2 linked regions of the Planctopirus limnophila DSM 3776 genome follow. The protein of the gene in region 2 interacts with the protein of the main gene of each other region in a pairwise test. Links are inferred from orthologs where the notes say so. Each region holds a gene or a part of one and is shown on either strand. Other genes may lie near its edges. The genes, in order: lpdA and odhB.

What was found.
Region 1: the proteins of odhB (region 2) and lpdA interact in binary tests that used the Escherichia coli proteins (3 or more experiments, as listed by UniProt). The link is inferred for Planctopirus limnophila DSM 3776 from one-to-one orthologs.

Annotation. Positions count from the first base shown.
Region 1 is NC_014148.1:4,277,507-4,292,651, reverse strand. The notes cover bases 12,347-15,145. They hold lpdA (dihydrolipoyl dehydrogenase), read right to left. Parts: upstream 14,541-15,145; coding sequence 13,152-14,540; downstream 12,347-13,151. Other genes in these bases: PLIM_RS17000 (c-type cytochrome), read right to left, coding at 14,765-15,145; PLIM_RS17020 (cupredoxin domain-containing protein), read right to left, coding at 12,347-12,888. In the rest of the region: PLIM_RS17070 (YCF48-related protein), read left to right, coding at 1-2,882; GTP 3',8-cyclase MoaA, read left to right, coding at 2,947-3,948; PLIM_RS17060 (DUF3592 domain-containing protein), read left to right, coding at 3,974-4,561; PLIM_RS23150 (sugar phosphate isomerase/epimerase family protein), read left to right, coding at 4,657-5,598; PLIM_RS17050 (phosphatidate cytidylyltransferase), read right to left, coding at 5,834-6,724; PLIM_RS17040 (glucuronyl esterase domain-containing protein), read left to right, coding at 7,121-8,473; PLIM_RS17035 (DUF4142 domain-containing protein), read left to right, coding at 8,928-9,926; PLIM_RS17030 (ATP-binding protein), read right to left, coding at 10,076-11,182; PLIM_RS17025 (glycine cleavage system protein H), read right to left, coding at 11,447-11,902; more of PLIM_RS17020, read right to left, coding at 12,115-12,346. UniProt on the Escherichia coli protein: Lipoamide dehydrogenase is a component of the glycine cleavage system as well as of the alpha-ketoacid dehydrogenase complexes.
Region 2 is NC_014148.1:798,037-813,310, forward strand. The notes cover bases 3,984-6,911. They hold odhB (2-oxoglutarate dehydrogenase complex dihydrolipoyllysine-residue succinyltransferase), read right to left. Parts: upstream 6,111-6,911; coding sequence 4,857-6,110; downstream 3,984-4,856. Other genes in these bases: PLIM_RS03310 (leucine-rich repeat domain-containing protein), read right to left, coding at 3,984-4,615; PLIM_RS03320 (2-oxoglutarate dehydrogenase E1 component), read right to left, coding at 6,312-6,911. Also shown: PLIM_RS03295 (lipopolysaccharide kinase InaA family protein), read left to right, coding at 1-1,214; PLIM_RS03300 (DUF1570 domain-containing protein), read left to right, coding at 1,211-2,188; PLIM_RS03305 (hypothetical protein), read left to right, coding at 2,472-3,653; more of PLIM_RS03310, read right to left, coding at 3,956-3,983; more of PLIM_RS03320, read right to left, coding at 6,912-9,098; PLIM_RS03330 (ComEC/Rec2 family competence protein), read left to right, coding at 9,970-11,055; PLIM_RS03335 (PilZ domain-containing protein), read left to right, coding at 11,377-11,793; PLIM_RS03340 (Hsp70 family protein), read right to left, coding at 11,861-14,746; PLIM_RS03345 (family 16 glycoside hydrolase), read left to right, coding at 15,058-15,274. UniProt on the Escherichia coli protein: E2 component of the 2-oxoglutarate dehydrogenase (OGDH) complex which catalyzes the second step in the conversion of 2-oxoglutarate to succinyl-CoA and CO(2).

The sequences.
Region 1 (15,145 bases), 3.5 Mb from region 2 along the record:
AACTGGGGGCTGGTCAGCTTCCGCCTGTGCAGCATGTGCAATTTTTTGATATGGATCAGGCCGCAGTGGTCGTCGCTGCCGACGATGATGTCCCCACGGGTGTGATGCGGACTGTCGATGGTGGCACCACCTGGCACCGGTTAGCTGGTCAACGGCAGGGCCACTGGAAAACAGCCGCCTGGTTCAGCCCGGAAATGGGGCTGGTTGCGGGGAGTGACCTGAAGATTTCACTGGTGGGTGATGAGCAGCTGTTGCCTTCCAAGATGCCGGGTGGCAGCTTGCGAACACTCCGCGGAGCTTTCGTAACGAAAGATGAACGCGGCTGGCTGGTGGGTGATGGTGCCACCGTGTTGACAACCACGAATGGTGGGATTGTCTGGGATCTTCCTCAGGGTGAGTTTCCGCCAGCAGCACGCAGGTTAATGGATTTTCGAGGCGTACATGGTCTGGGTGAGCATGTCTGGATTGTGGGTTCTCCCGGCTCTGTGATCTGGCATTCCTCCAATGCAGGTCAAGCTTGGGAGAACATCAGCACGGGCGAGACGGCTCCTTTAGAAGCCGTCCGTTTTGTGCCGACGACGGCCGATCAGTTGGAACATGCCGCCACGGGCTATGCCGTCGGACATCTCGGGTTGATTCTCAAGACGACCGATTCGGGCAAAACCTGGAAGGCCTTGCGGGGCGGTGGTCGCCGAGCCGCACTGACGATCATGCCCGCTCGCACAGAACGCATCTCTTCGTGGGCATTGGCGAAAGCCAGTGGTGAGCAAGGGTATCGATCGAGTGTGATTCTGCTTTCGGCAGGACTTGATGCAAAACTGGAGCATGAAGAGGGGCTGATTCACAGTGCCAGCAATGAAGAACTCCGGCGGGCAGGCGTGCTGCTGGCCGGTGGTAACGCACTGGAAGAAGGCTGGGCCTTCCCACTTTCGACACCAGGCATGCAGCACAATCGCGACGCTCTCTTTCGTGACTGGATGCTCAAGACAGAAAACAAACTGCCCGAGATGTTGCTGGGACAGATTGTGCGTCATCTGCGAACCTGGCGGCCCGACGTGGTGATGCTGGATCAACCGGCGGCTGATGATGCGGTCGCTCAGTTGCTGTTTGCAGCGATGTGCCGGGCCATTCCTTTGGCGGCTGACGCCACGCGATTGTTCGAGCAACAGGAAGTTGTCGGGCTCGCACCGTGGTCTGTCTCGCGGGTTCTTCTGCGATTGCCGGATGGCAGTGTGGGTGATGCTCAACTGGAAGCGTTTGAGTTTTTGCCGCGAACGGGTGTCTCAGTCAAAACAGCAGCGGCGAGAGCCGATGGGCTGTTAGAGATTCAAAGGCAAGGTCTCCTGCAGCGCGAGGCTTATCGGCGACTTGACCCGGCTCAGCTTGTGGGTGGCATTGGTTCGTTGCCAGCCGTCAGTGCACAGGCTTCGCAGGATCTGTTCGCGGGGCTGTCGATATCCCCTGGGACGGCGGCTCGTCGAGGCTTACTCCCTGTCGATGATCAGATTCTGGCTGAGCGCATGAAGGCAGCCGCCAAGCTGCGGAATGTCGAGTCGTTCACTGGCCAGCAACTGGGTGATCCCCGTGTGGCGGGCCAGATGCTGGCACAGGTGGGGCCCATCCTCGCTGGTCTTGATCAGGCTCAGGGAGCCGCATTTCTGGCACAACTGGCCCGCGATTATCGACAGCATGATCAGTACGACCTGCTCGAGCAGACTCAACTCGAATTGATTCGCAGATACCCCACTTCGCCAGAACGGACTTCAGCATTGCGATGGCTGGTCGCTTACTGGACGAGTGGAGAAATGATGTACCAGCTCTCACGAAAAGAAGGTTCTCTGACCAGTGTGGTGACAGCCGATACAAGGCCCACGATTCGCCGGGTGGGTGCCAATGGTGAAGAACTCGCGAATGACGATGGTTCGTATAGTTCGCGGGATCGCTCGCCCATTGTGCAGGCTCGGGCAGAAGGTCGAATCCAGTCGGGTCGGGGAGATTATCAGAACGATCAGCTCAAAGGACGACAAAAGCGTGCTGCAGAACTTCTGGCAATGCTGGAGCTGCAGGAACGGAGGGTGTTTCAATCCAGTGAGGTTCAGTTTCCACTGGCGGCACTGAAAAGACATCGAGGATCCTTTGGAGAAGCCGATAGTATTTATCGCTCGCTGTTGATTCGCCAGCAGGCCCAGAGTGCAGAAGCGTCGGCCACAATCTCGACAGATCCGATTCATCAGATTGCTGCCATGGAGATGTGGATCACGGCGGCGACGGGAGCATCGCCGGGAACAATTGCGACCTCACAGTATGTTTCGCATAAGCCCGTGCTGGATGGACTCCTTTCCGATGATTGCTGGCAAGTGGCCAAGGATCTGTCATTACAGAAGCCCGGGTTATCGAACCTGGAACTGGCGGATCAGCCTCGCGATTTTGTGATGATCGCTCACGATCGGGAATTTCTTTATCTGGCGGGGAAATGTCATCGACATCCCGGGCATCGAGCGAACCCGGTCGAGACGAGTGGCCGGACGTATGATGCTCCTTTAGAAGAACTCGACCGGGTGAGGATTTCGCTCGATATCGACCGCGATTATGTCTCGGCTTATCACTTTGAGATTTCGGAAACAGGTGCGGTGAGTGAGAGTTGCTGGGAGCGGGTGCGCTGGAATCCGGCCTGGTTTGTGGCCGTCGATGGCGATGCTGAAGGCTGGAGATTTGAAGCCGCCATTGCGTGGAGCGAACTGGCTGCGCAGGCTCCGGCGACCAATCATGTCTATGCCGCCAAAGCGATGCGTATTCTCCCAGCCATTGAAACCCGCCACTGGCCCCCCGCGACGACCGATTCCTCGGCCAATGTGCCGATTGGCCTCATTCGATTTGAGTAACGATTCCTGCAGATGCGAAGGGTGACGTTCCTGAGTAGACTGGTGTCAGAGAGAAGTGAGCACCATGACACTCGTCGATTCTTTTGGACGCACGCACAATAACCTGCGCATCAGTGTAACGGATCGTTGCAATATCCGTTGCTTTTACTGCATGCCCGAAGGGCCAGTGCAGTATCTGCCGCGGCAGCATCTGCTGACTTACGAAGAAATCACTGAACTGGTGAAAATCTTCGTTTCCCTCGGGATTGATCGAGTCCGTCTGACAGGTGGCGAGCCACTTGTCAGACAGGATCTTCCTGTATTGATCAAGTCGCTGAAAGCGATTGATGGACTGGTCGATATCGGTCTGACGACGAATGGCATTCTGCTGGCCGATCAGGCTCAGGCCCTCAAAGAAGCTGGGCTTTCACGGATCAATATCAGCCTGGATGCTCTGGATGAAGCCTCTTTTCGCGAGTTTGCCCGCAGGGATGGTTTAGAGGCTGTTTTGCGCGGGATTGAAGCGGCTCAGCGCGTGGGGCTGGATCCCATCAAGATCAATGCGGTCGCTGTTCGCGGACTGACGGAAAAGCAGATCATTCCTTTTGGTGAATTTGCACTGAAGACCGGGATCGATGTCCGTTTTATTGAGTACATGCCACTGGATGCTGAGAATCAGTGGGAGCGGGAGAAGGTACTGTTCGCGAGTGAGATCCGGCAGGCACTGATCGAGCATTTCGGGCCGCTTACCGCAGAATCAACAGGTTCTCGCGAAGCACCAGCCACCGACTACACGTTTGCCAGCGGAAAAGGCCAGATCGGGTTTATTGCCTCAGTCAGTGAGCCTTTCTGCAATCGCTGCAACAGACTCCGGCTGACAGCCGATGGCAAACTGCGCAATTGTCTGTTCAGCCTGGAAGAAACCGATTTGAAATCGCTTCTGCGTTTAGAAGAATCCGTCGATCATCGACAAAGATTGATTGTTGAAGCTATTCGAGAGTCTGTGGCTCACAAGAAGGAAGGCCACGAGATCAATACCGCGCGGTTCATTCAGCCAGCCAGACCCATGCATTCGATTGGTGGCTGAGGCCATTCCGCAGGGAGATCAAATCATGCCGTTTCTGGGCCTGAACTGGGATTGGATACTGGCGTTCAAGTTGGGCATACCCGCTTTGATGGCCTGCGTGGGAGTCATCTCGCTGATTCATCAGTTGTTGAAGCGGATGTCGCAAGTCTCAGTCAATGCGACCGTCGTGCGGCAATTGACTCATCGGGACAACGAAGGCGATCTCATGACGAAAAGTGTCTTCCAGTTCGAGACGGAAGACGGTGTGCATGAAATTGAAGACGTGATGGCTTTCCGGCCACCGGCTCACAAAATCGGGCAATCGATTACAGTACTGTACCCGATTGGCCATCCCGAGCAGGCGACTGTCCGCAGGGATTGGGTGCTGGTCGTTCTGGTGGGGATGATTGTGATCGGTACGGTGATCGTCGTGTTTGTCGTCCAGCAGGAATGGAAGATCATGCGGGCTGCCGATCCACTGCTGGGTCTCGCAGCAAGTGGAACATTCTTACGGGAGGATGCTTTTGATCCGGGTGGTTCAGATCGAGAAAGTGACGGGCTGATGGCAGCAGTCCTCTCAGCATCCAGATCGAATCCTCTTGCCGATCTGGCTGAGGTGCGTCACAACTGCTGATTCGATCTGTGATGAATACGTCGTGATGAACAGCAATACAAATGGCTGTTGAGTGAGATTTTCAGCCGTCACCAACTCTCGAAATGAGCCTCCTGATGAAGCTGGGTTATAACACGAACGGGCTGAGTGATCACCGCTGGGAAGACGCATTGGAACTCATTGCCAAAGCGGGTTATCGCTCCGTGGCGATTACGGTCGATCATCACTGTCTGGATCCTTTTGCTGTCGATTTTCCCCGGCAGCTCGAGCGATATCAGCGGGCACTCAAGAAGCTCGGCCTTTCATGTGTGATTGAAACCGGTGCGCGGTTCCTTCTGGATCCTCTCAAAAAGCATGAGCCGACACTCATCAGCGGTGATGCCAGAGCCCGCCAGCGACGCATTGATTTTTTGAAGCGGGCGATTCACCTCGCCGATGACCTTGAAGCGGATTGCGTCTCGTTCTGGTCGGGAATTCTTCGAGAGCCCTGGCCACGCGAAAAGACGATGGAGATTCTCGCGGAAGGGATTCGCGAAGTCTGCCAGCATGCTGCCCATTACGGGATCAAGCTCGGATTTGAACCTGAACCCGGCATGTTTATCGAAACGATGGCCGACTTTCGCGAACTGGATGAGCGGGTCGGGCAGCCAAATCTCGATTTAACAATCGATGTCGGGCATCTGTACTGCGTGGAGAAGCCTGTGATGAATGCTAAATCCGTGCTTTCAGAATCAACATCGCGATCAGAAGCTGGACAGAAACAGGAGCGTATTACAACTGCCGAGACCTGCTCACTCCGTCGGCGGCAGACCGAACTGCTGGTCATCCCGCATCTATTGGAATGGGGCCCGCGGATCGTGAATGTCCACCTTGAAGACATGCGGCGTGGTGTGCATGAGCACTTGCGTTTTGGAGAAGGTGAAATCGATTTCGCCGCCGTCATGCAGGCCGTTCGCGATATCTCGTATCAGGGCGGCCTGCATGTGGAACTGAGCAGGCACTCTTACATGGCCCCACAGGTGCTGCAGGAATCGTTTGAGTTCCTGAGCCAGTTGTAATCGCATCCTGGAAGTCATACAGCTTCCCAGGAAGCTATTGCGCGTTGCCAGTTGCGAACACAGGCTTGCCCAGAACTGCAAGCATCGCACACAGATCGCTGCCCCCTCAGCGTGGCCCGGCCAACTCGTGCCCAACGAAATGTCACCGGGTTGTCGTGACTTTCCACGACAAAAAGAAGCCGCGCCATGCGTGTGCCCTGCAGAGCATGCACGATGCTTGAGGGTTAACAACTCATCAGGCTCCGGGGATTTTCCAGGTCGCCAGTGGGATGGCCTTCCACAGAATGTAGGCCACTGGTGCGGAGTAAATAATGCTGTCCAGCAAGTCGAGTAAGCCGCCAAATCCGGGGAGCAGTCCTGCGGAATCTTTCTTGCCGACATCCCGTTTGATCAGTGATTCGCAGAGATCTCCAATCAGGCCGACAATCCCGATAATCACACCATAGAGGACTGTCCAGTACCACTCTGGCGGCTGCCATGTCGCATTAAAAAATGGTGTCGCAAAGGTGAGCCATAAGTAAGCCCCCAGTGCTGAGCCCAGGAGTGCACCACCAGCGCCGGCATACGTCTTGCCCGGAGAAAGCAAGGGCACCAGCTTTCTACGTCCAAACAACCGGCCCAGAGTATACGCACCTGCATCGCCGGCTTTCGTCACAATGACCAGCGAGGCCATAACGAGATAACCGGCTTCAGCACCTGCCACCCATCGTAACTGGGCACAGACCCCCAAGAGCACGCCCACATAGCTGACAATCATCAGTTCGGCACCAAGCGTTTCCATACTCTTGCCGGGCTCGCGATACCGATATGCCGAGACAAAGAACATGATCAGAATCGACAGCGAATAGGCCAGCATGACTTGCGCCAGCGTGTTGCCATCATCAGGCACATCGATGGGAAAGATCCTCGATCGACCAAACCAGGCAGCCGATGTCACCAGCATGCTCAGTGCACACACCGTGAATCGATGGGGTGTGAAGTTTCGGGTATGCAGAAGATCGCACAGTTCATCGGCCCCGCGATAAGCCAGCACGCAGCCAAAGACCAGCAGAATAGGTGCTGAGCTCCCGAATGAATGATCGAGTGCGAAGATCCCCGCCAGAAGTGGAATCAGCACGGCAGACATGGCCAGCCGCCATCGAAGCATATTGAGCCCGCAGTTTCCTGAAAGATGGTCCAGCAAAATCGTCTGGCATCATTGTCTCTCAGCCAAACGGCTTCGGATGGCTGATTTCAACAATGATCTTGTGCACGAAAGTTTGCTCCATTCTGCGTCGTTTCGCTACTCTCAACCACTTCGCGAGTCGAAATTGCAGGGAATGTTTCGTCGTCATTTTCTGCATACAACTCTGCCAGGCGTCCGTTTTCACATAGGCCAAAGAGGCTTGCCGTAGCCTGATTTTCTGATCGCGCCGCTTTCGAGGCTGCCTTCTTTCGCCGTCGTCTTGAATTTGGCAAACTTCAGTCACGATTCCGGACAGTACCCATCGCGATTGACTTCCCTGCTGACATGAGGCCCACGATGAAAAACTTAGTTTCCATAAAGCTCGATTTAAAGAACTCTGTTGTTCCTGTGCTGTGGCTGTGTCTCCTGGCGACAGCGGTAGAAAGTGCGGAACCCTTGTCCACAAATTCTCAGGTCGGCACTCAAGAGGCATCCCCAGGTACTCCCGCGATCAACTGGGACGCATATCCCGAATCGACTGCACTCCCTGAACTTTTGAAGCTGAAAAATGGAACGACAGTTAAAACACCTGAGGACTGGATGAAGCGGAGGCGGCCAGAACTCCAGGAACTTATCCAGCGTGAGATGTTCGGGTATTTGCCGGCCGCGCAGCCATTCACAGCTACGGTTACGAAAATGGTTCCCGATGCTCTGGCTGGCAAGGCCACGCTCAAAGAGATCAGCCTCAATTTCACTCAGCTTCCTCCAGAGGCACCCGAGATCCGCCTGGCACTCTGGATTCCCAACCGCCACCCGGCCGGAAAGATCCCGGTCTTCCTGACGCTTAACTATTGCGGTAACGCCAACGTCACAACAGATCCGCAGACGACCATTCATACCGATCGCTATTGCTCGAAGAAAGAATGGATCGGGCAGCGTGGTGGACAGGCCGATTTTTGGTGTGTCGAGCAGGTGATCGACCGAGGTTATGCCTTTGCGACCTACCACGAAAGTGACACGAAAGCCGACAAGAATGAGTGGACCGATGGCCTGTTTCCTTATCTGAAAAGCGACCAGGTTCCCGCAGGCTCACAACCCGCCACAATTGCCCTGTGGGCCTGGGGGCTGCTGCGTTGCGTCGATCAACTGGCTCAGGAACCACAGCTTGATCCGCGGCGTATTTGTCTACTGGGCCATTCCCGCCGAGGGAAAACCGTCCTGTTTGCTGCTGCCATGGATGAACGAATTGCCCTTGTGGTGCCCCATCAATCGGGAACGGGTGGCATGGCTTTGAGCCGGGAGAATAATCAGGAGACTGTCGAACGGATCAATCGAGTGTTCCCCCATTGGTTCTGTGGCGAGTTCAAGAAATTTGGCGGCAACGAGCCACGGATTCCTTTCGATCAGCATGCGGTGGCTTCGCTCGTGGCGCCACGATTACTGCTCGATACGGAAGGTGATCAGGACGCGTGGGCCAACTTCCCGCGATCTCTGGAAACACTTAAGGCAATTGACCCCGTCTGGAAGCTGCTCGGGAAAACCGGCCTGGTCGGATCGGGGCTCATCACTTCAGTCACAGAGATTCAACCTGGCAAAGTGGGCGAACTGCTGCAATTACGGCTGCCAGAAAAGCACACACTCACGAACGAGTTCTGGACCGGCATCCTGAACTATGCGGATCTCATGCTGCCCAAATCGACCACTCCCTGAATTATTCGAGAGGACATCAAGGCCGGCAGCAACCATGATCGCCAGGCGACCGACACGCAGGCTGCCGTCTCAATCGATCTTGTTGAGTGGTTGATCGCCCTTCACTTCTCATGAAGATCTTCTCAGGGAGACTCTTGATGAAGTGCCTGAAGTTCACTTCGCCCAAGATTCTCAAAACTCCAGAAACCAACTCTCAGCGATTGCGAAAATCCCCTTGTTCGTTGCGTTAAACGAAATCATACCAACCGATGGTTCATCCATCAGGCGAGCCATCTCACGTCAAAAGCCCGTCGAATGGCCTCAACCATCACTTCGAGAATGGCTTGCGGCATGTATGTTGCGACATAGACCTCCGCACAATTCGCCTCTCCAGGAGATACCGGATGATTGCTCATGTTGGGTGCATCATCGAGGAGTGGCGATTTTGTTTTGCTTTGATCACTGGAGGTTCAGCATGCACGTTTTCAAGACAATTCTTACGACAGGCTTATCGATTGGCCTCGCAACCACAGCCTTGGCACAGGCCAAGAGCGCTTCAACGCCAGCAAATGTCACTCCTCCGACGAAGAACGTAACCAACGTCGAAACACCGATCGGCAATGTCCAGGTGCAGACTAATACTCCACCGCGGGGTACGACAGCGATTGATCCCAATCAGGTCGATCGGATCCCTGGTAACGTCTACACGCCTGGCGCTCAACTGGTGGCCGGGCAGGAACGACCAGGCGTCAATGCGAGAGCGGTACAACAGCCTGCGATGAATATCGAATCGCATATTCTCAATTGCCTGATTCTCAAAAATCAGGAAGAAGTCGAGTTGAGCAAGTTCATTGAAAACGAACTTCAAAACGAGAAGGTGAAGAAGTTTGCCGAACAGCTTGTGGCCGACCATCAAAAAGCCGTCCAGAAGCTTCAGGCCATGAAAATGACCCAGACCACACAGTCGGAACAACCCCGGCCCGCCACATTTGTGGCGACGGAAGTTGTCACGACTCCCGTTCCTGCGACACCGGCCCAGCGGCGTGTGGAACGCCAGAACGAAAGAACCGAACGTCAGATTGAGCGGACAACGGGAGTCAATGTTGATTTGACACCCAATGGGCCTGCTACCGGACGGCAGGTAGTTGGTTATCGAAATCGAGTTGTGCTTCAGCCGCAGTATGCTGGGAAAACCAGTGAAGGCGACCAGTTTCTGCAGATTCATCAGGAGGCCACTCAGGAATGCCTGAACCTGGCGATCGCCGAGCTGATGGAAGCTAAGGAAAACAAGCAGATCGATGAGGCTTTTCTGGGTATCCAGGCGGGGATGCACATGGGGATGCTGGCACAGCTAACAGTGCTCGAAAAGCATACGACCGGAGAGCTGCAGCAGTTCGTTGTGGAAGCCAAAGCGACCACACAAAAGCATCTGCAGATTGCCAAGAATCTGATGCAGGAAGTGAATCAGAAGTAGCTGCCACAGGGGCTTAAAGGCTCCTGTACTGTTCAGACATTATGATGGGCATCAAGGCTCCCGGTGATTGCAAAATCGCCGGGAGTTATTGTTCGTTGATTATCGAGTCTCAGTGACTTTTCTGCGCTGCCACATGGACCCGCGCCGAATTAAAAGTTGTCGAGGCTGTCGAGCAGGTCGTCGAGATTGTCGCGAGGAGACTGGGCTTTTCCTTCCTGTCGCTTGGGGATGCCCACCTTCATACCGACCGCTTCTCGACCATCGGCCACAAGTTCCTGATCGCGTTCTTTGACAGCCATTTCGAGGGCCGATTCGGCGGAATCGTTCCCTCCGCCAAAGAGCTTCGACAGATCGACCTTGAAAGCTGCAGGGCCGTCACCATCGGCACCGGCGATCGCCGCTGTCTTGTGTTCAGGAAAGATAATCGCATTGGCGGGGCAAACTCTGCTGCAAGCCGGACAACCTTTTTTGCAGCTATCCTGCTGCTCAACGAGAATCCGGTCGAGCGCATCCACGCCATAGACACCAAAGAGGCAAAAGTCGATGCACTCCATGCAGTTGGTACAGCGGCTGTAATCAATCACGGGATACCAGCGCCGCTTTGTCAGCTCTTCGGTTCCTACATGAACGGGTATTGGTAATGAGACGGAACCATTCGCCTCGGAACTGCCGTTGGCCATGGAATGAACTGGCGGATTGATGACAGGCAAATCCACAGAAGCCTTTAGAGGCGTTGCTTTTGAGGGAAACGATAATCCCAATGAAACCACAGGGACGGCCATCTCGGCGGCAATCCGCTGGATTTCTTCGACGTAGGCCGCAGCATCTGACCGGACTCTCAAGTCGATGGACCAGATGGTGCGAGACGACTTTCCATGAGTTTCGGCGGCAGTTTCGGAATGGGCTCCGTTCATTTCTGCCAGAATCTTTGCCGAGTCGTCATCGGCTTCCGATTCGTCGTCGTCTTCATCAACAAGACGGGTATTCCCCAGTCGTCCCTCAATTTTCTGACGATCCAGAACCCAGTGGGCCGCTCGTGGATAGAGCCACGAAAGAATCACAAAGTGGCCCGGGAGCGACCGCAAAAACATCAATCCCGTATGATCGGCAGGGAGATCGTACAGGTGAGGAATGACCGAGACATCGACCTGACCACCCAGCATAAGCTGGACAGCGATGTCTTCTTCCAGGGCTCTTTTGACCGGGTTTTTGCCCGGTGCCTGTGAGATCACGACTGTCAGTTTTCCTGAAGCCATATCACTTCTCCGACATGCGACTGTCTGGCCATCAAGATCGTGTGCACAGCCTGATCGTTAAGCTGCATCACGGTTGAGATCTGCGATGTTTTATGGAAATAGTCGCTCTAAACCTTCGAAATTGAAGCGTTGAGAGTACTCGCCATCTTTGGAAATTCTCGACTCATTGATCATGTCGAACCACTCCACCAATGGCAATTCGACGCTGTATCCTTTTCCGACACTGATTCGTTTCCACCCACAACTCACCAGACGAATTGGTGATCACTGATTCATCTGCCCCTTGATGATGGCCTGCGTTTTTTCCCAACTCGCAGCGAGGACATCCATATATTCGGCAGCACTCAATAAGCTGGCTGTGGTTCGCAGTTCATAGAGCCAGCCTTCGCCATAAGAATCGGCGTTAATGGCACTGGGATCAGCTGCCACGACGGGGTTGATTCGCAGAATCTCGCCCGCTTCTGCCGAGTACATGGTACTCAGAGCTTTGGAACTCTCGATCTCGCCGATCTCGGCTTTTCTACCAACCATCGCCCCATCACTGATGGACCAGTCGAGAAAATAGACATCCTGCAGGAGTCGGACGGCATAAGCTGTAAACCCGACACGATAAACCCTAGGCTCGATTGCCTGCAGCCAGAAATGTGTGGCCACATAGTTGCGGTCGGTCGGTATCCGGGCCGGAAACTGCCCCATCATGAATGTCAATTCGTCCGACATGGCGAGCCTTTGCGAGTCGTGTGCGCTGCTGTGGAATCAAGGCCGGAGAACCGTGTGGGTGGGGAGTTGTTGGTTGTCGGTTGGAATTTCCTGCTGGACAGTGATTCCCAAGTCTTTCCAACCACCAACCCACAACCATCCTCGCGCAGCAAAACGCCTTGAAGGCACGAACCTTCAAGGCGCAGTGATGAATTGCGAAATCCTGTTTCAGCCTACTTGTTGAAGCTGGCCACAGGAACCTTGATCGCACCGAGATCGTTAGCACCTGCCTTGAGAGTCATTTTTGCAGGCTTTTGCACATAGCCAGATCGTTCCTGCCACATCCGGACTTCAATTTCTTCACCGGCTGGGAGGTTTTCAATGGTGAACTTGCCATCAGCCCCGGTCACAGCGAAGTAAGGGTGATCGCAGACCATCCAGTGGCCGAGCATCCAGGGATGGATGTCACAAGTCACTTTGAATGGGACTCGTTCCTGTTCAGTTCCCTTGAGTGGTACGCCGGTCTTGTTCCCTGGCTGAACGAGAAAATTCACAGCAGTATTCTTTGTTGAATAGGTGTGCACGTTATGGGCGACGGCGTCGGTGTTCAGCACCTTAATCGGCTGGCCCGTCTGCACGGCAATCACGCGGGGAACAAACAGACAAGTCTGATTATCAAATTCGACAGTGGCGGTCTTGCCTGCCTTGAGGTCGGGATGGATCGACTTGGGAGCCTTGGTGAGATAGATCACCACATTCGCAATCCCTTTGCTGGCAGGATCCACCACCAGACTCTGATCAAGCAAATCTTCCTTGGCGCAGACGGCAGCATCGCGAACTGTGGAGTCGCCTTTGCGAACCAGCACTTTTGCATCAGGAACAGCACCATCCAGCACAATCTGACCACTCAAAGTTCCCCAGTCGGCTGCAGCAGCCCCCGTGGTCACGGCGAGGCAGGCTGTGGCACTGATTGCAAAACAGGCGAATGATCTGAATAAGGTCTTCATGGCGCAATCCTCGGAAAAAAATCTGGTACGCAGGGCAGGTTGTGGGTGAGAACGATCTTCTCATCGGTGAGAATCTTAGAGTAAACCAGCCACATGGCTTGGGCAAGCGGTTCTGCAGCTTCGAGAGGCTGAACAGATCAAATTTTATCAGAATGATCTTGTCTGAACCACAAATTGAGTTTTTTCACGTCGAAAATGAGAGTGACCCGGCAATCATGGGGGTTGCCGGGTCACTCTCGATGTTCAAAAGCTGGTTCTAGCAATTAAAAGTGAATGGCTCGTCCATCCACGGCCAGCGCCGCTTCTTTGACGATTTCGGCCAGTGTCGGGTGAGCATGTGAAGTCCGGGCGATGTCTTCGCTCGAAGCCCCGAATTCGATCGCCAGAGCCGCTTCAGCAATCAGATCGCCAGCATGTGCCCCAATGATGTGGACACCCAGCACGCGGTCGGTTTCGGCATGTGCCAGAACCTTGGCGCGGCCCTCATTTGCGGCAATCGCTTTGGCACGTCCATTCGCCATGTAAGGGAAGCTTCCCTTCTTGTAGGGCACACCGGCTTCTTTGAGCTGGTCTTCTGTCTTGCCCACGCTGGCAATCTCAGGATGGGTATAGACAATGGCGGGAATGGCATCGTAATTGACGTGGCAATGACCCCAGACAATCCCTTCGGCAACGGCCATCCCTTCCTCTTCGGCTTTGTGAGCCAGCATGGCACCACCAATCACGTCGCCAATCGCGTAAATGCCCGGGATTGTCGTCTGGAAGTGCTGATCGACCTGAATGCGGCCACGGTTGTCGTAAGCCACATGCACTCCATCGAGATTCAGGTTCTCGGTGTTCGGGATGCGGCCCACAGCGAGGAGCACACGATCGGCGGTGATCGGCTCGGCACCTTCACAAGTCACCACGCACTTTTTGCCCGAAACCTTGGCGCCGGTCACTTTCATCCCCAGGCGGAACTCAATCCCTTGCTTGGTGAAGATCTTCTGAGCTTCGGTGGCAATTTCGCTGTCCATGCCGGGAAGAATCCGGTCGAGGTATTCCAGCACAATCACTTTGGCACCCAGCCGGCTCCAGACGCAACCCAGCTCGAGGCCAATCACCCCCGCACCAATGACCACCATAGTTCCAGGAACTTCCGGGAAGGCGAGAGCCTCGGTGCTTGTGCCAATTCGTTCGTTATCGACTTCCACACCTTTGAGCGGGGCGGATTTGCTGCCTGTGGCAATGACGATGTTCTTGCAGACGATCTCTTCGGGTTGAGCCCCTTCGACCAGGACTTTACCTGGGGCGACAATCTTGCCGTGGCCCAGGTAGCGGGTGATTTTGTTCTTGCGGAAGAGGCCGTCAATTCCTTTGGTCAACTGGGAGACAATGCCATCCTTGCGCTTGAGCATGGCAGGCAGGTCGAGCTTTACGGAGTCGGCATTGATGGAAACACCATGCTCAGCCAGATGATTCTTGGCCATCTGGAAGAGTTCGCTCGATTCGAGCATGGCTTTGCTGGGGATACAGCCCACGCGCAGACAGGTGCCCCCTAAAGCTGATTCTTTCTCAATGCAGGCCACATTGAGGCCCAACTGTGCTGCACGAATGGCAGCGACATAACCTCCGGGGCCACCACCAATTACGACCAGATCATGCTCTTTCATTGACGCCGTCTTTCCCGATATCGACATTTTTATGACTTGGTTATCCAGCTCTCTCTCGATTGTGGGGGGGCAACGGACGAATTGCAAACCGGCAGCGTTGATCAAGTGGCCAGAAGCCCTTTTTTCTCGTTTTCAGGGCAAGTTCTGGAGTTTGCAGGCTGGTAAAAGAAAACAGGCTCTGGAGGCGAATCGCTACTTCCAGAGCCTGCAAAAGGGAAGAATCGTCAGTTTCCACTGGGTTTGCCAGCAAACATCGCGTGATCGCGTTGTCCCTTGGAGAGGATATAGGCAATCAGATCGGCAGCTTCTTCGACATTACAGGTGTTGATCAGACCCGCCGGCATCATCGAGATTTTCGACGGGACAATCTCTTCAATATCTGCCCGTTTGACACCCGTCTGGTTGTTCGGCTCCAGCATATTGGTCATCACCTGGAACGACTCTCCATTGTGATTCGCAATGCGACCACTGATGGAGCGTCCGTCGTTGAGGACAATTGTGACCGCTTCATACTGATCGCTGATGGCCTTGCTCGGTTCGATGATGGACTCCAGCAGATCTTTGGCACTGAACCGGCCTCCTGCCATTGTCAGATCCGGGCCATA
Region 2 (15,274 bases):
ATGGCCCGATGCGGATGTGGTGGGTCGATTTGAGTGATATCCGCCAGAAGTGGCTGAAGGTTTCTCCCCAGCAGATTATGCTCAATCTGGCGATGCTGAGGCATTCTCTGCATCGCCATCTTTCCAGTACCGACCAGCTGCGATTTCTCGCGGCTTATCTGACGGAACTGTCGAATCCTCAAGCAGCTGGCGCTGGAGAGATTTCCGAAGCTGAGCCCTCTGATCCTGCGGCTGTCGGTGATTCTGTCGATTTTCTGATTGCCCCAAAGCGTAAAAAGCTGAATGAGTTATCGCTGCCCCATAGCCTGCAGATTTCGAAGCCAAAGCTCAAAAACTGGATTGTGCAACTGAAGCAGGTGACGCAAAGCTATTCTATCCAGGCGTGGAAGAAGGCGGATCGCAAGTGGCGACGCGGAAACCGCCGCCTGCATATCGCTCAAGTGGGTGCACGCTCCGGCCGCTGTGTCGCGGGTATGGATGCTCAGTTGCTGAGACATCTCACCAGCAAGCCGTCTCAGCTTTTTTCACCTCCTTATCTGGTGCAATCGACCGAAGGGGCGGCTTTACAAAAAACGGCGATCATTCAGCTTCCCGTTTCCGGTTCGGTGATGCAGGCCGAACTTGTGGCTCGCCCTCTGGTTCGAGATGCTCATGATTCCTGGGCACGTCGATCGTGGGAAAACGCCTATGCTCTGATGAGGCGGGGGTTCTCGACACCGGGGCCACTGCTTTATGTGGAGACTGAGACGGAGCAATATCTCGCCCGGGCTTATCACAATAAACAAAAGACAATCGCGGACTGGATCAGTGATCAGGGGCGGCTCTCGTTCCTGCCACAATCTGATGAAGTTCAGGTGGCCCATCGAGTTCTGGATACACTCGCCCGGTTGTTTCTATATGGTTTTAAGCCGGAAATCACCGATCTGGAGCAGTTTTTCGTCATCAAGCTGAATGGCCGCGTGTTGATTGCTCTGGCTGATCCTTCGCGGTTTGAGCAGCGAGAATCGGTGTCTTTCAAGCAGATCGCCGCCTCGCTGCGTGAACTGCACGACGCGACCATCGTGATGACCAATCTGCGGACATCCACCTGTGCCCGCTGGCTTAAGCGGGTGGCGTGTAAGCTTCCTCCACTCACGTGGCGCATGCTTATGAGTGAAATCGTTAAGCAACGTCGCGACCGAATCGAAAATTATCGAAAGTGGCATGCCGCATGATGTGGGAGTGCAGGGCGCTGCAGATCCTGAAGATGGTGATCCTCACTTCACTGGTGAGTCGAGAGCCGTTGCGCGAGTGTGCTGCTCATCTTCGCCGATTGGCCGGCAGAGTCCCCACGCGACTATTCGTCGGCTACCTGATGCTGGTCATGGTTGCCTGTTCCGGTTGCCAGACTCAACCGAAATACACGGGCCTGCCCCGAAAGACCTCCATCAAAAACGATGGGTTGAAGGTGCTTTCCGATGTCAAGCTGGCCAAAGACCATGAACTGCTGGTTGACCTCGAAAACCTGAGAGATGAGATCGCGACTGAGTTGAATCTTCCGCCACAAAAGCAACAGGTGGTCGTTTACCTCTTTGGCTCCGAAGAGCGTTATCGCGACTACATGCGTTCTTCTTTTCCACAGTTGCCACCCCGACGCGCTTACTTTGTGGGTTCGAGTAAAGAGCTGGCGGTCTATACCTTCTGGGGCGAGCGTGTGCAGGAAGATCTCCGGCATGAATACACGCATGGGATCCTGCATGCCACGCTCAAAGATGTCCCTCTGTGGCTGGATGAGGGGCTTGCCGAATACTTTGAACTGGCTGGAAAACCCGGACAGATCAATCCCGAGTATGCCTCGCGACTTTCCGAAGCCATTGCCAGCGGCTGGGAACCGGACATGGCTCGTCTGGAAAGACTCGAAAGCGTGGGGCAGATGCAGCGGAGTGATTATCAGGAAGCGTGGGCCTGGGTTCACTTTATGATGCATGATGGCGACGACTCGCGAGCCGTCCTTCTGGGATACTTGAAGACGCTGCAAACCCGGAAAGATGCCGGGAGTCTCGTGGCCCGGCTGCAAGAAGACATCCCGTCGTTCAATGTCCGGTTTGCCAGTTATGTGGCGACCATCCGTATGCCGGGTGAAGTTCAGCAGGCCTCAGGAAAACGCCCCGTGATTCAACATGTCCTGGGCCAGCAGCCTGAAGAATAATCCCGGCATGAAAACCTGCTGATTTTCAGAGTTCAGGCGGACTTCGCTCCCGGCAATGCGTCAAGGCCCGATGCAGAATCGTGAGGTCAGGCGCAAGGCATGCTGATTGCAGTGAGTTGGCGTTGGTGAGATTGTGAATTCCACACTCTCCAAGGCGCGAGCAGTTTCTCGATGGAAAGTTTCAGGCATGCCCGGTCGCAGATGTTTCGATGTCTTTTTTCTGAGCACTCAAGTTCAGTTTTTCAGCAGGCCGTGTGGTGTTCATCTGCTTCGGAAAATCGGGATGGTGTTCTGTGCGATAGCGATCTGCGGAGTTTTGCTGACTGATCTGCCAGCGAAAGAAGCTGAAAGAACTCTTTCTCGACTGACCGATGCTGAACAGAAGCTCCTCGATCAAAGCCCTTTCTTCTGCGAAGTCAAGCAACACTTTGGCAAGTGGGATTTGAACCAGAATCAGGAACTCTCCACCGAAGAAATCGAGTTGGCGCTGCACAATTCGAACGTCCGGAGTGCACAAGCTGCAGCGGTCACGTCCCTGCGGAGAGCTGTTCGCGGCGACAAGGAACTGGCGCCCCTTTCACTCGACAAGATCGCCAGAGGTGTCGTTACGAAGCCCACTGCTCAACCAGCTCCTCCCAAGTATCAGTCGATGTTTGAAACGGCCCTCAAGAAGATCGAAACCACAAAACGCGATCTCTTTGCTGATGGCCCACCCCAACTCGAATCGATCAGCCAGGGACGTCTGGGAGACTGCTTCCTGCTCGTCAGCATGGGAACCTGTGCTTATTGCGATCCTGATCGCCTGATGAAGATGATGCAGCAACAACCCGATGGAAAAATCCTCGTCACGTTGGGCAATGGCCGTCAATTGACCATTGAAGCACCCACTGATGGAGAAGTGGCCATTGGTGCGACATCTCGGAACACAGGTTGCTGGACAAACACTTATGAGAAGGCTGTCGGTACCGTCATGCTGGAACGCGCCAGCAAGAAAGGCACCCGACACGTCACTCCACTCAGTCTGATTGGTGTCGGTGGCACACCGAGTGTTCCTCTTGAAATTCTCACTGGCCACAAAGTGCGCAAGCACAGTTGCCAGCCCTATCGAGAAGCTAAAGATGAGTCAGGCCGCAGTACTGCGGACCTTTCTGCTCTGCGTGAAGATTTGAAACGGGCTTTTGCCGAAAAGCGACTGGTGGTGGGTGGTTGTGGCCCCAAAGGTTCGCAAACACTCGTTAAAGGGATTTACTACAACCATTCGTATGGTGTCCTCGAATATGACGAAGTGACGGACACGGTTCTTTTCTGGAATCCCTTTGGTCACAAATACACCCCCAAAGGTCCCGATGGACTTGAGAACGGCTACACCACGACGAATGGAAAGTTCCGTGTCCCATTGAATGAAGCTGTCATGTGGTTCGGCTCCTTCAGCATTGAGACGACCGAAGCAGCACCCGAGATGTGATTGTTCAACAGGTTCACGACTGGGTGGCTGGGGTCAAACGTCCTCGTTTGCCCCCAGTTTGCTTGACGCTGTTTGTTCGTCCCAATTTTCATGGGGATGAACTGGATCGATGCATTCGTGCTGGTGAACTCGATTGACCAAGGGGCGGATGAAGACATCCGACCCTTGCCACCCTGCCGAAGCAGCACCCGAAATGTGATCGTTCAACACGATCCCGAAATCATCCTCAAAAACGATGATTGATCGAGGTACAGCTCTTAGCTGGTGATCGACTTACATCGGCCTGATCGTAAGTCAAATGGCTACTTTTTGGGTTCTTCCGGGGCCGGAGTGGTTGGTGGAGTCTTGAGATCCTTGATGATTTTCAGCTCAGGCCTGCTGACTTGAAGCTCTTGAAGATCAGCATCGGAGACTTCTGTCTGCCACAAATAGAGCCTTTGTAACTTCGGAAGTTTTGCTAACCCCTTCACCCCGGCACCTGTCACCTTTGTTCCGTAGAGATTCAGATACTCGAGCTTTTCGAGCCCAGAAAGATGGGCCAGTCCGGCATCAGTGATCGCCGTCTTTTCCAGATGAAGTTTCAGCAGGTTTTTGAGCGTACCGACATGCACGAGACCGGCATCGGTAATTTTGGTTCCACGGAGATTCAGAATCGCGACTTCGGGTAAGCCTGGGAGTAATGCCAACTGCTCATCGGTGACGGGTTGATCTGAGAGGTGAAAACTGACATCCAGCCGGGCATCCGTCTGAGCGAGTGCCAGCACCTGGCCCCCCTTTGATTTCACCTGAGCGATCACCTGCTTATGAGCCTCTGTGTAGGTGACTGGCTTTACGGTTGTCGCAGGAGTTCCCTCAGCCCCAATGGAGATGAAAGGGTTGGACCAGATGAACGTGGTCAATAGACCCAGGAATCCCATACGAGCGACCACCGCAAGGCTTTGAACTTCAGGACGCATAGCCATCGTGAACTCCGCAATCATCGTCAAGGTGTCAATTCTGGAAGTCGTCAGAGAAATACGACAGTTCTTTGACTTCGTGAATTTATCAGTGGTCTGTCGGTGATTCCAGAAGTCTCTTCGTGAAGAGTTGAAATTCCGGGAATGGTCAGTGCATTAAAAAAGGAAGGCAACTCTCAAGAGCTGCCTTCCTGTCACTAATTTCTGGGCGCGGTCGTCTGACGACCGCGTTGAACTCAAGCGGAAACTAAACTTCGAGCATCAGCCGGAGTGGAGACTCGACACATTCCTTAATTCGCTTGAGGAAGCTGACGGCTTCTTTGCCATCGACAATCCGATGATCATAAGTGAGCGCGACGTACATCATGGGACGAGCCACAATTTGCCCGTTGACGACCATCGCCCGTTCCTGAATCGAGTGCATCCCGAGGACACCACTTTGTGGGGGATTGACAATCGGAGTCGAGAGCAATGAGCCGTAAACGCCACCATTGGAGATGGTGAATGTCCCGCCTTCGAGATCTTGAGGCTTCAGAGAATTCTCCATGGCTCGTTTGGCGAGTTTGTTGATCGACATTTCGATCTCGGCAAAGGAGAGCTTTTCGGCACTGCGAATGACAGGCACGACAAGCCCTTTACCGCCACCGACGGCAATACCCATATCGACATAATCGTGCATGACGATATCGCCACCCTGAATCTCGGCATTGATCGCCGGATAAGCGAGCAGAGCGTTGATGGTGGCTTTCACGAAGAACGACATGAAGCCCAGCTTGATGCCGTATTTCTCGACGAATTTGTCCTGGTATTCTTTGCGCAGAGCCATAGCTGCGGACATATCAATTTCATTGAACGTCGTCAGCAAGGCGGCATTGTGCTGAGCCTCGACCAGTCGTTGGGCAATACGTTTGCGAATGGTGGTGAGCGGCTGGCGACGCACCACTCTTTCACCGGCAGGTGCAGTGGTTGTCGTGACAATTGTGGATGGTGCGGGTGCAGGTGCTGGTTTAGGAGCAGCAGGTGCTGGAACTGGTGCAGGGGTACCGCTGTGCCGCAGGACGTCTTCCTTAAGCAGGCGACCACCGGGTCCACTGGCAGTGACATCGGCAGCAGAGAGACCTTTTTCGGCCAGTGCCCGGGCTGCGGCTGGCATCACAATCGTTTCACTGGTTGTTGCCGAAGGAGCAGGCCCGGTGCCATTGGTGGCAGGTGGGGTGCTGGCGGAAGCGGCTGGAGGAGCAGCAGGTGCGCTGACGACAGCACCGGCATCGGCCAGTCGCGCGACAACGGCCCCAACGGCGACCGTTTCGCCAGGCTGAGCCAGAATTTCCTGAAGCACACCACCATGAGTGGCCACAATGGGGAGTGTCGATTTTTCACTTTCGACCTCGACCAGTTCATCATCGGGCGAAATCGCTTCACCCACTTTTTTGAACCACTGACCAATGACGACTTCCACAATGGAGTCGCCGAAACTGGGAACCTTCACTTCGACCGGCATGACAGCCTCTTGCCTTCCCTCTTGAATATAAATCGATCCAGACTTGAATTGGGCCTAAGCCAGCTCAACTCGCATCCGTTAAGTTATTGCCCGACAAAACTGGATATCATCTATTGCGAATACGATTTCAACTCGAAACGAAAAACAGGCATGACAAGCTGATTACGTTCAGTCTCGCCATGCCTGGCTCTTCGATCGATTTTATTGGCCAAACGCTTCTGAAAGAACTCGTTCCTGCTCAATTTCATGACTCTTCTTGGAACCTGTGGCAGGGCTGGCGGATGCGGGCCGGCTGACACAGCGCAACTGATGTTGCGACAAGACGTTGAGCCCCCATTGAGCCAGAATGAATCGCCAGGCCCCCATATTCTCTGGTTCTTCCTGCACCCATGTCACCGGCGTCTGTGGTGCATAGCGGCTCAGTTGCTGCTGAAGCTCCGCTGTGGGCAAAGGATAAAGCTGTTCGACACGAATAATGGCGACTTCCGAGCGGCCAAGTTCTTGTCGACGCTGGGCGAGTTCGTGATAGATTTTGCCCGTACACATGAGAATCCGCTGGACTGCGGAATCAGGCCTCGTGGTGAGGACATCCGGGTAGATTCTCTGGAACGATCCGTTGGCCAGATCGTCGAGTGTGGCGGCGACCTGAGGCGAGCGGAGGTAATACTTGGGAGTCATCACGACAAGTGGCTTGCGCCAATGTCGCAAAACCTGCCGGCGCAGCATGTGGAACATCTGAGCGGCCGTGGTCGGGTAGCAGACCTGAATGTTGTCTTCGGCACAGGCTTCGAGGAATCGTTCGAGGCGAGCACTGGAGTGTTCGGGGCCGGCCCCTTCAAACCCATGCGGCAAGAGCATGGTCAGACCGCTGTAACGGTTCCACTTGTCTTCGGCACTGGTGATGAACTGATCGATAATCACCTGAGCCACGTTCACAAAGTCGCCAAACTGGGCTTCCCAGATCGTTAACCCATCAGGGCAGTCGAGGCTGAAGCCATAATCAAAGCCCAGCACGCCTGTTTCTGAAAGTGCGCTGTTATAGACCTGGAAACGAGCCTGTTCGACCGTCAGATGCTGCAGTGGAACGTATTTGGCGCCCGTTTCGATATCGTGAACCACGGCGTGGCGGTGAGCAAAGGTGCCTCGTTCGCAATCCTGCCCATGTAAACGCACAGGATGCTTTTCTGTCAGCAATGAAGCGTAAGCCAGGATTTCGGCAGCACCCCAGTCCACAGGCTTTTCGCCGCGGGAAATGGCTCGCCTTTGATCGAGAATGTTCTGAATTTTCGGATGGGGTTTGAAACCATCGGGCAGATGCGTCTGGATTTCCAGAAGCTGCTTGAGCCGATCGACTGGAACACCTGTCGGGACATCGTGGGCAATGTCTTCATTGCCACCACGATAGGTTTTCCAAAGCTGGTTTGGCTGTTCCCAGCGATGCTGGTAATCAGAGGCTGTCGCGACCTGATACTCGGATTCAAGCTGACTCTTGTGCTGCGAGACGAGTTCGTCCGCTTCCTGCTGAGTAACACCTCCCAGTTTCGTGAGGTGATTGGAATAAGTGACTCGCATGGGCTGGCGACGGTCAATCGCTTTATACATGCCCGGGTTGGTAAAGCGGGGTTCATCCTGTTCGTTGTGACCGCGCAAACGATAGCAATACATGTCGATGACGACATCTCGCTGGAATTCACAGCGGAAATCCATGGCGAGTTCAACCACTTGAGCGACCGCTTCGGGATCTTCACCATTTACATGGAAGATCGGGATCTGCAGCATTTTCGCGACATCGGTGGCATAGGCTGTCGAACGCCCCTGATGCGGCGGTGTGGTAAAGCCAATCTGGTTGTTGACAATCACATGCACAGTGCCCCCTGTGCGGGTGGATTCGAGCTCACTGAGGTTGAGCATTTCCTGAGTGATGCCTTCACCGGCAAAGGCTGCATCACCATGAATCAGCAGTGCCATCGATTTGCGGCGTTCGACATCTTGCCGACGATCCTGCTTGGCCCGGACGCGGCCCAGTGCCACGGTATTGACAAACTCGAGGTGGCTGGGGTTAAAGCAGAGCGAGAGGTGGACTTTCTTGCCATCCGCAGTGGTGTAATCGTTGCTGTAGCCCAGGTGATATTTGACGTCGCCTCGGCCCAGATGCAATTGTGGGTCGAGATCGGCAAATTCACGGAAGATCGCCCGGGCTGGTTTGCCCATGATGCTGGCCAGGACATTCAGGCGGCCACGATGCGCCATACCGAGAATGATTTCTTCGACGCCCTGCGAGGCGGATTTGTTAATGGCCAGTTCAAGCAGCGGAATGAGCGTTTCGCCCCCTTCCAGAGAGAAACTCTTGGCGCCCTGGAACTTTCGGAGAATGAAGTCTTCAAAGACGACCGCGTCGCTCAATCGCTTGAGGATTCGTTTTTGTTGATCAGCTGTCAGAGAAATGCGGTTCTCGCTGCTTTCCATCCGATCCTGCAGCCACTCGCGAACCTTGACGTTATCGATGTGCATGAACTGTGCACCAATCGACCGGCAATAGGTATTTCGCAGCCACTGGAGAATTTCACGGAGAGTACGAACGTTGGGGCCGCTGGAACTGACTGTCGAAAACTGGCGGTCAAGATCGCTGGGGCTGAAATCGCAGGAAGCAGGGTCGAGTTCCGGGACTGGCTCGCGCGGCTGGCCCAGCGGATCGATAATGGCCGCATAGTGACCCATAGCCCGGTAGTTGCGGATCAGGCGATCCACCCGCTCCTGTAAAATCGCAGCTTCAAGTTCCACCGGCGAGACGACATTCGAATCGCCCATGGTGGGTGGACGGAAGAACTGAGCTTCCTGATGAGGAGCCTGGCGGGCGACCTCCGCAATCTGGCGGAAATATTCACGCCAGGCAACATCCACATTCTCAGGAGATTTCACGTACTCCTGATAGAGCGATTCGACATACGAGGGACTGGAACTGGCCACGTTTTCGAGTTCGCGAACCATTTCATCTGTTGTCAGATGTGCTTGGTGAGAACCATTTGTGGTGTCAGGAGTTAGAGTCGATATCTGCCGAGTGCTGGCAGTTGGGGAAGGAGACATAAAATTGGGGCTGTTCGCAGAGGGTAGAGTCGAGTTTTCAGGAGCAACAGGACGTGCGGGGCGGGGGGTAGCCATCAGCGTGTCAGAGGGACTCATCTCAGTCACTTCAAGGGAGAACCCGGCTCGCCCGAAGTCTGGTGGAAAGCCCCGGGCGATGCTTTCCACCAAAATGATCCACCCGCCACGGGAGGATCGAGTTCTGGCGAGGTTATCTGTTAAACCGTAGCAGAATTACCAATTTTGCAACACAGGAAGTCGGGTAGAAGTTGGAAATCAAGGAAAAGTCATTTGTGATCTTGAATCAAAACCTGTTCTTCGATCCCAAATCGATTTTGCGGCAACCTGATCTTCTGCCGCTTTGTTGAGTTTAGGTTGCTGGCCTCATCGCGTATTGGCAGAACTCGGCGTCAAACGGCGTGATTTTGCACAAATAAGACTTATTCAGTAGTGATCGCTGTGAGGTGCGAAGAGGATCAATCGGATGGCGCAAAAGATGTCCGATTTGCACAAGTTCTCCGGGAAAACTTCCTTTTCTGCCAGTTGACGCCCATCGATGATGCCATTGGAAAGTTGATCGATCGGCCTGGGAAACAGCTTCTGGTGGACCGTGGAATGTGCACAGACTGAGAAAACAGGTGCAATCTTACGTCTGCACACTTATCATCCCCTCATTATATCATCAAGTGATGAATTCTGGCTCGCGCCAGGGCCGTTCGAACGTGAGCGGGAAGATCGTCAATTCTTGCGAAAGTCACTGGCTATGAATGGCTTGCGAATGGTTGAACAACGGAGTTTTCGTGTTCTGGCGACAGTGCTGGCGATGGCTGCCTTGTTGTGGCTGCCGAGGAACAGTGTTTTGGCAGATGAGAAAAATGGTGAACTCGACATTTATTTCATTGATGTCGAGGGGGGAGCTGCCACGCTGCTGGTGACACCCGCGGGGGAATCGATTCTCCTCGATTCGGGCTATCCTGATTACGGCGGCCGGGATTTAAATCGCATTGTGCGCGTGGTGAAAGAGGTCGCTGGTCGAACTCGAATCGACAAAGCGATCGTCTCTCACTGGCATCTGGATCATTACGGCAATCATGCGGCACTCGTCAGCAAAGTTCCCGTTACGGCCTTTTATGACCGGGGAATTCCGGAAGATCTTGCGGAAGACAAAGGGTTTCCCGAGAGAATCGCCTTGTACCGAGCGGCCTCACAGAACAAGTCGACAGCCCTTTCCCCCGGAGACAAACTGCTACTGAAAAATGCTAAATCAGGTCAAGGTGCCCCGCAACTCACAGCCGAGGTGATCACATCGAGTGGGAAAACCATTCCGAACGAAGGGCCGGCCAACCCGTTTGTCAGTGAGCACGTCGCGAAACCTGAGGACACTTCCGACAATGCCCGCAGTTTGAGTCTGCTCTTCAAACTGGGGGATTTCGCCTTTCTGACCTGTGGTGACCTGACGTGGAACACCGAACATCGGTTGATGTCGCCTAATAACCCGATTGGTCAGGTCGATCTCTTTATGGTGACTCACCATGGCCTTGATGTCAGTAACAATCCAGTGCTGGTCAAAGCGATTGAACCGGTCGCCACTGTCACCTGCAACGGCCCCACCAAAGGGGGCATGCTACCGGTTCTGAAGACACTTGAGACGGTCCCGACTCTCAAGGCTCAGTTTCAGTTGCATCGGAACATCAAGCTGGGAGATGACGTCCAGCCACCGCCGCACCGGATTGCTAATTCCAGCGATACTGCTGATTGCAAAGGGCATTACATCAAGGCGTCGGTCTCTCCCGATGGCAAGCAATTTCGTATTCAGGTCGAAGGCCAGCAGCCGGAAATGTTTAAGACCCTCTTGCCCAAATGAGCTCTTCCGTGTTCATGCACGCGACAATATCGGGATCGAAGATCAGTTTGGCTGGAAGCTGGCCAAGCTCCAATTTCGCTCATCATAGGTGAACGCACGACATGTTAGTCTAAAAGCTGAATGCCAAGGTTCGTTGCGCAAGGCGAAATAATAGTATACATATAGACACAAAAGTCCTATGTGACGACATCTGTGGCATCAGCTTTCAGTAAAGTCTCCGGAGATTGAAAAAACGATTTGACGCTGGCTGTTCATGTGGCAGATTTCCGATAGGTAAAGTTTTTACCTCAATCGTTTCGTTCTGCTATGAGGTTTCTGCCAATGAGTGCCTATGCTTCAACCACCACTGACCGCCAGGCTCGGACGTGGGAACGCATGATGAAGTGGCTGGAACGCATGGCTGAACGCGACCAGCAACTGTATGGCGCCGTTCGCCAGTTTGAGCGAAAAAGTTTTCATGCCAACGTGATTGTCTGTGTGTTGACTCCGGATGATCCCATTGCCGGGCCGAATCATCCTTCAGCCCGCACGGCTGTCGCCTTCAACATTTCTCAAGGTGGCGTGGGTTTGATCTCTTCGGAAGCCTTCGACAGCTCATCCCTGCAGATTGGCTTGCGACTTCCTGATGGTAATTATCGCTGGAAAGAAGGCCGCGTCGTGCGTGTCCGCGAGATTCCTGGTGAATCGTTTGTCGAATATGGCGTTTCCTTCCGGAAAACTACCGAATCTGCCAGCTAATAATGTGACTTGGTGATTATGGCCGGGTAGTGATAACGGCGACGCGTCAAGCTGCCTCTGCTTCTGTTCAGGACATCAGTGACAAACCTGGGGGGAGTTGGTCTCCCAGCAGTTGGCCAGCCGATTCCTGAGTGAATTCTCCACCTTCTTTCACCAGTTTCGCGAGATCTTCCGTCTCCGGGTGTTGATTCAGCCACTGCACGACTTCCTCTCGAAGTGCCTGGGGAAGATCGCGATAGCGGTCGTGTGTTCGTCTGGCGATTTGCGCCAGCGAAAGTCCCACGAGACCAATCGGCCCGCCACAAGTCATCAAGGCTGCCAGCATCGATTCGACCCGTTCGGGACTCAGCACATGGTCGAGAGAGCCATAGACCGGGGTTCTCTGGCCAAACCGGCCCAGCGACCAGATGGCGGCATCCATCGTAATGGGTGAGTTTTTCTGCTGCAGTGAGACTTCTGCCAGACCCGCCAATTCACTTCGAGTTGTTTTCGAAAGTTCTTCAAAGGCACCGAACATCCGCATCATTTCTGAGAGTTCATGGGAAGTCGGCCCCGATTTATTGGCAGATTTCCGGTGATCCAGACCTCGTTTGAGAGCCGTTTTCACCATTGAAATATAGGGAGCTGCAATGGCCTGCTGAATGCCGGCATTCAATCCTCCCGAAATTCTCCTCCAGAGAACCAGCACTTCAGCTCGAACCTGAGGGTCGGCATGAGTTAACTTGCCACTAATGGCTTTCCATGTTTCGGCAACTCTCCAGTCGTCAATGGCGACGCCATAACCCGGCCTCAGGCAGAACCCGACCAGATTGAGCCACCGGGCCTCATGTGCCGCAGATCGGCTGCGCTGGGCAGCGACATCCATGAGTGTTGTCCAGAGTGACCTGAGCAGAACTGGCGACCACGAATCACGGGGCGCTTCGAGGGCTTCAGAAAGTCTGGGCATCAACTCACGGGGAAGCAGGGGTTCGTCAGTAGGCCGGAAAGTGTTTTCTATCAATTTCATCGCCTGCTGTTGCAGTTGATCTTCAAACACACCGGCCTGTTCACCCTGGCCTTGATGTGCGGCCAGTTCGGTATGGGTCGCACTGCGGACATCAACGGCCAGATTCCATGATCTGGTTCCATCACATTCTCGACAGCTTAAATCGAGAGTGCCTAATTCTGTCAAACGGGCAGACAGTTGAGCGGGAATCCGACTGGCTTCTGTTTCCCGGCGGCTTTTCAAGACCGTACGAATGGGTGGGAGGGGAGTGAGTTGTTCGCGATCAATCGGGATGAGTGTCCCGGCCCGATCGGTAAGTCGTGTGCTCGAGCACCATAAAGGAAACTCGACGGGTTGAGAGAGCAACAGCCAGAATCGCTGATCCTGCAAATCCACTTCGGCACCGGGTTCAATACCGGCTGGCAAAACGCAGAGAGCTTCGTTGGTTTTCCCACCGAGCTGCAGATAGTAGCTGCGTGCCAGACCCGCGACGATCTTGACTCCCAGTCCTCGTTTGACCATCCCAAAGTAAGCCGCTCCACGTGCAACCGCCAGATCGAGCCGACCATGATCGAGTTCCTGGATTTTTTCGGCGGCTTGCGAGCTGGATAATCCCTGGCAAAACCAGTGGCGCAAGGTGTGCAGAACGCGGTCTTTCAAAACAGTCGATTCGAACACGCCGCCGTTAAAGAGAATCAGATCCGGGCAAGCAGGATCAGCGCTCAAGCTGGTCTGATGGGGTAGTGTGGCGTTCGCTCGCTGCTCAAGTTCACTCAAAGTGGCGCGGTGCTGTTCGAGAAACTGGGCCAGATATCTGGTGATGGCCGCATCGGGGGCGTAAGCCAGACCAAATTCTCGAAAGCCCATGGGGTGCGCAGCGGGGCGATCTTTCAGTTCACAAACAGGGAAGAAACCGTCGACCAGGCAAGTCTGGATTTCTTCGCGGGTGACTTCGTATTGCCTGCTTGAAGAAAGGAGTTTCGAGCCACTGCCCGCGAGAATCACCTTGGCAGATTCAGGGGGATTCGGGCCGAGTAAAGTTTCTTTGAGCACTCGGCATTTGCGAATTAAGGAAGAGAATTCGCGATGGGAAAGCTTGTCTTCGAGGTTGTATTTCTGCTCGACAAAATGGGCCAGTGCCAGGTCGAGATTATCTCCACCCAGGATCAGGTGCTGACCAACTGCCACGCGATGGAACTCGCACAAACCATCGGTTCGTTTTTGAACTCGAATCAAAGTGAAGTCTGTGGTTCCTCCACCGACATCGATGACCAGAATCTTCTGTCCAGGTTGGACGCGGCTTTCCCAGTCCACTCGATGGCGTTCAATCCAGGCGTAAAAGGCGGCTTGTGGCTCCTCAATAAATGTCACCCGGGGTAAGCCCGCTTCGCGAGCTGCTTTGATGGTGAGTTCGCGAGCGATCTCATCAAATGAAGCGGGCAGGGTAATAACGATCTGCTGATCAGCCAGAGGATCATCGGGCCATTGAGTCTCCCAGGCCAGACGGTAATGCTCCAGATACCTGCTGCTGGCGGCCACTGGCGAAAGCTTGTGAAGTTCGTCATCACCTTGCCACGGAAGAATAGCAGCTGTTCGATCAACCGCATGATGGCAAAGCCAGCTCTTGGCTGAGGAAATGAGACGCTGCGGATTCAAGCCGCCTTGCTCGCGGGCGAGAACACCGACCGCAGATAGCTGAGGCCGATCGCCTGGGGGTTGTGCCCAGGGGAGCTTCAGATCGGCGGCAGCCACTTCGCCAGGGGCAAATTCATAATGAAACGAAGGTAAAGTTTCCCGCTTCTCGATGACGCCCGGGGCGACCAGTTGTGGAGTTGACAGGATCTGCACTGTCTCTGGTGAGGTCTGGGTGTCGATGAATGCCAACGCGCAATTCGTCGTACCCAGGTCAATCCCGACAACAAATCGGGACCCGGTGGCAGATGGAGAAGCTGGCGATAGCGTCGTCACGGAGTGGCTTTCTCTCAACAGTTATACTGTCAGGCAGCGGATGTGTGAGGCATCTTTCTATGCAGCGAGAATTGCCCATGGCAAATTTTCAAGAACAGGGTTTTGCCTGAAGGGGCTGGCTTTCATTTCATCGCTGTTGCATTTCGAACCGCGCAGGTGTTCAATACTCAACAGATAAACAATTGCTGGTGAATTAAAGTTTGCCAGCTTTGAGTTAGATTTCATGAATCCGTGCCTGTCTGTTCTCCAATTTGCCAGCGGCAACACTCCCCACGCTCAACTGATGGACTCTTATTCCGAAAGGGTGCTTGATGCACAGACTTTTACAGTTTCTTATGGCCCAAAAGCCAATGATGACGCCCGCCATCTCGGCCTGGGCCTGTTTTTTCTGGCTGGCGAGCGTCTCGTTGTGTGTGGTGAGCTCAGGAAGTGAGCTTCAGGCCGAAGACAAAGCGGATGAAACAGGATTTGTTTCGATTTTCGACGGAAAAACTCTCGAAGGATGGGATGGAAATCCAGAATTCTGGA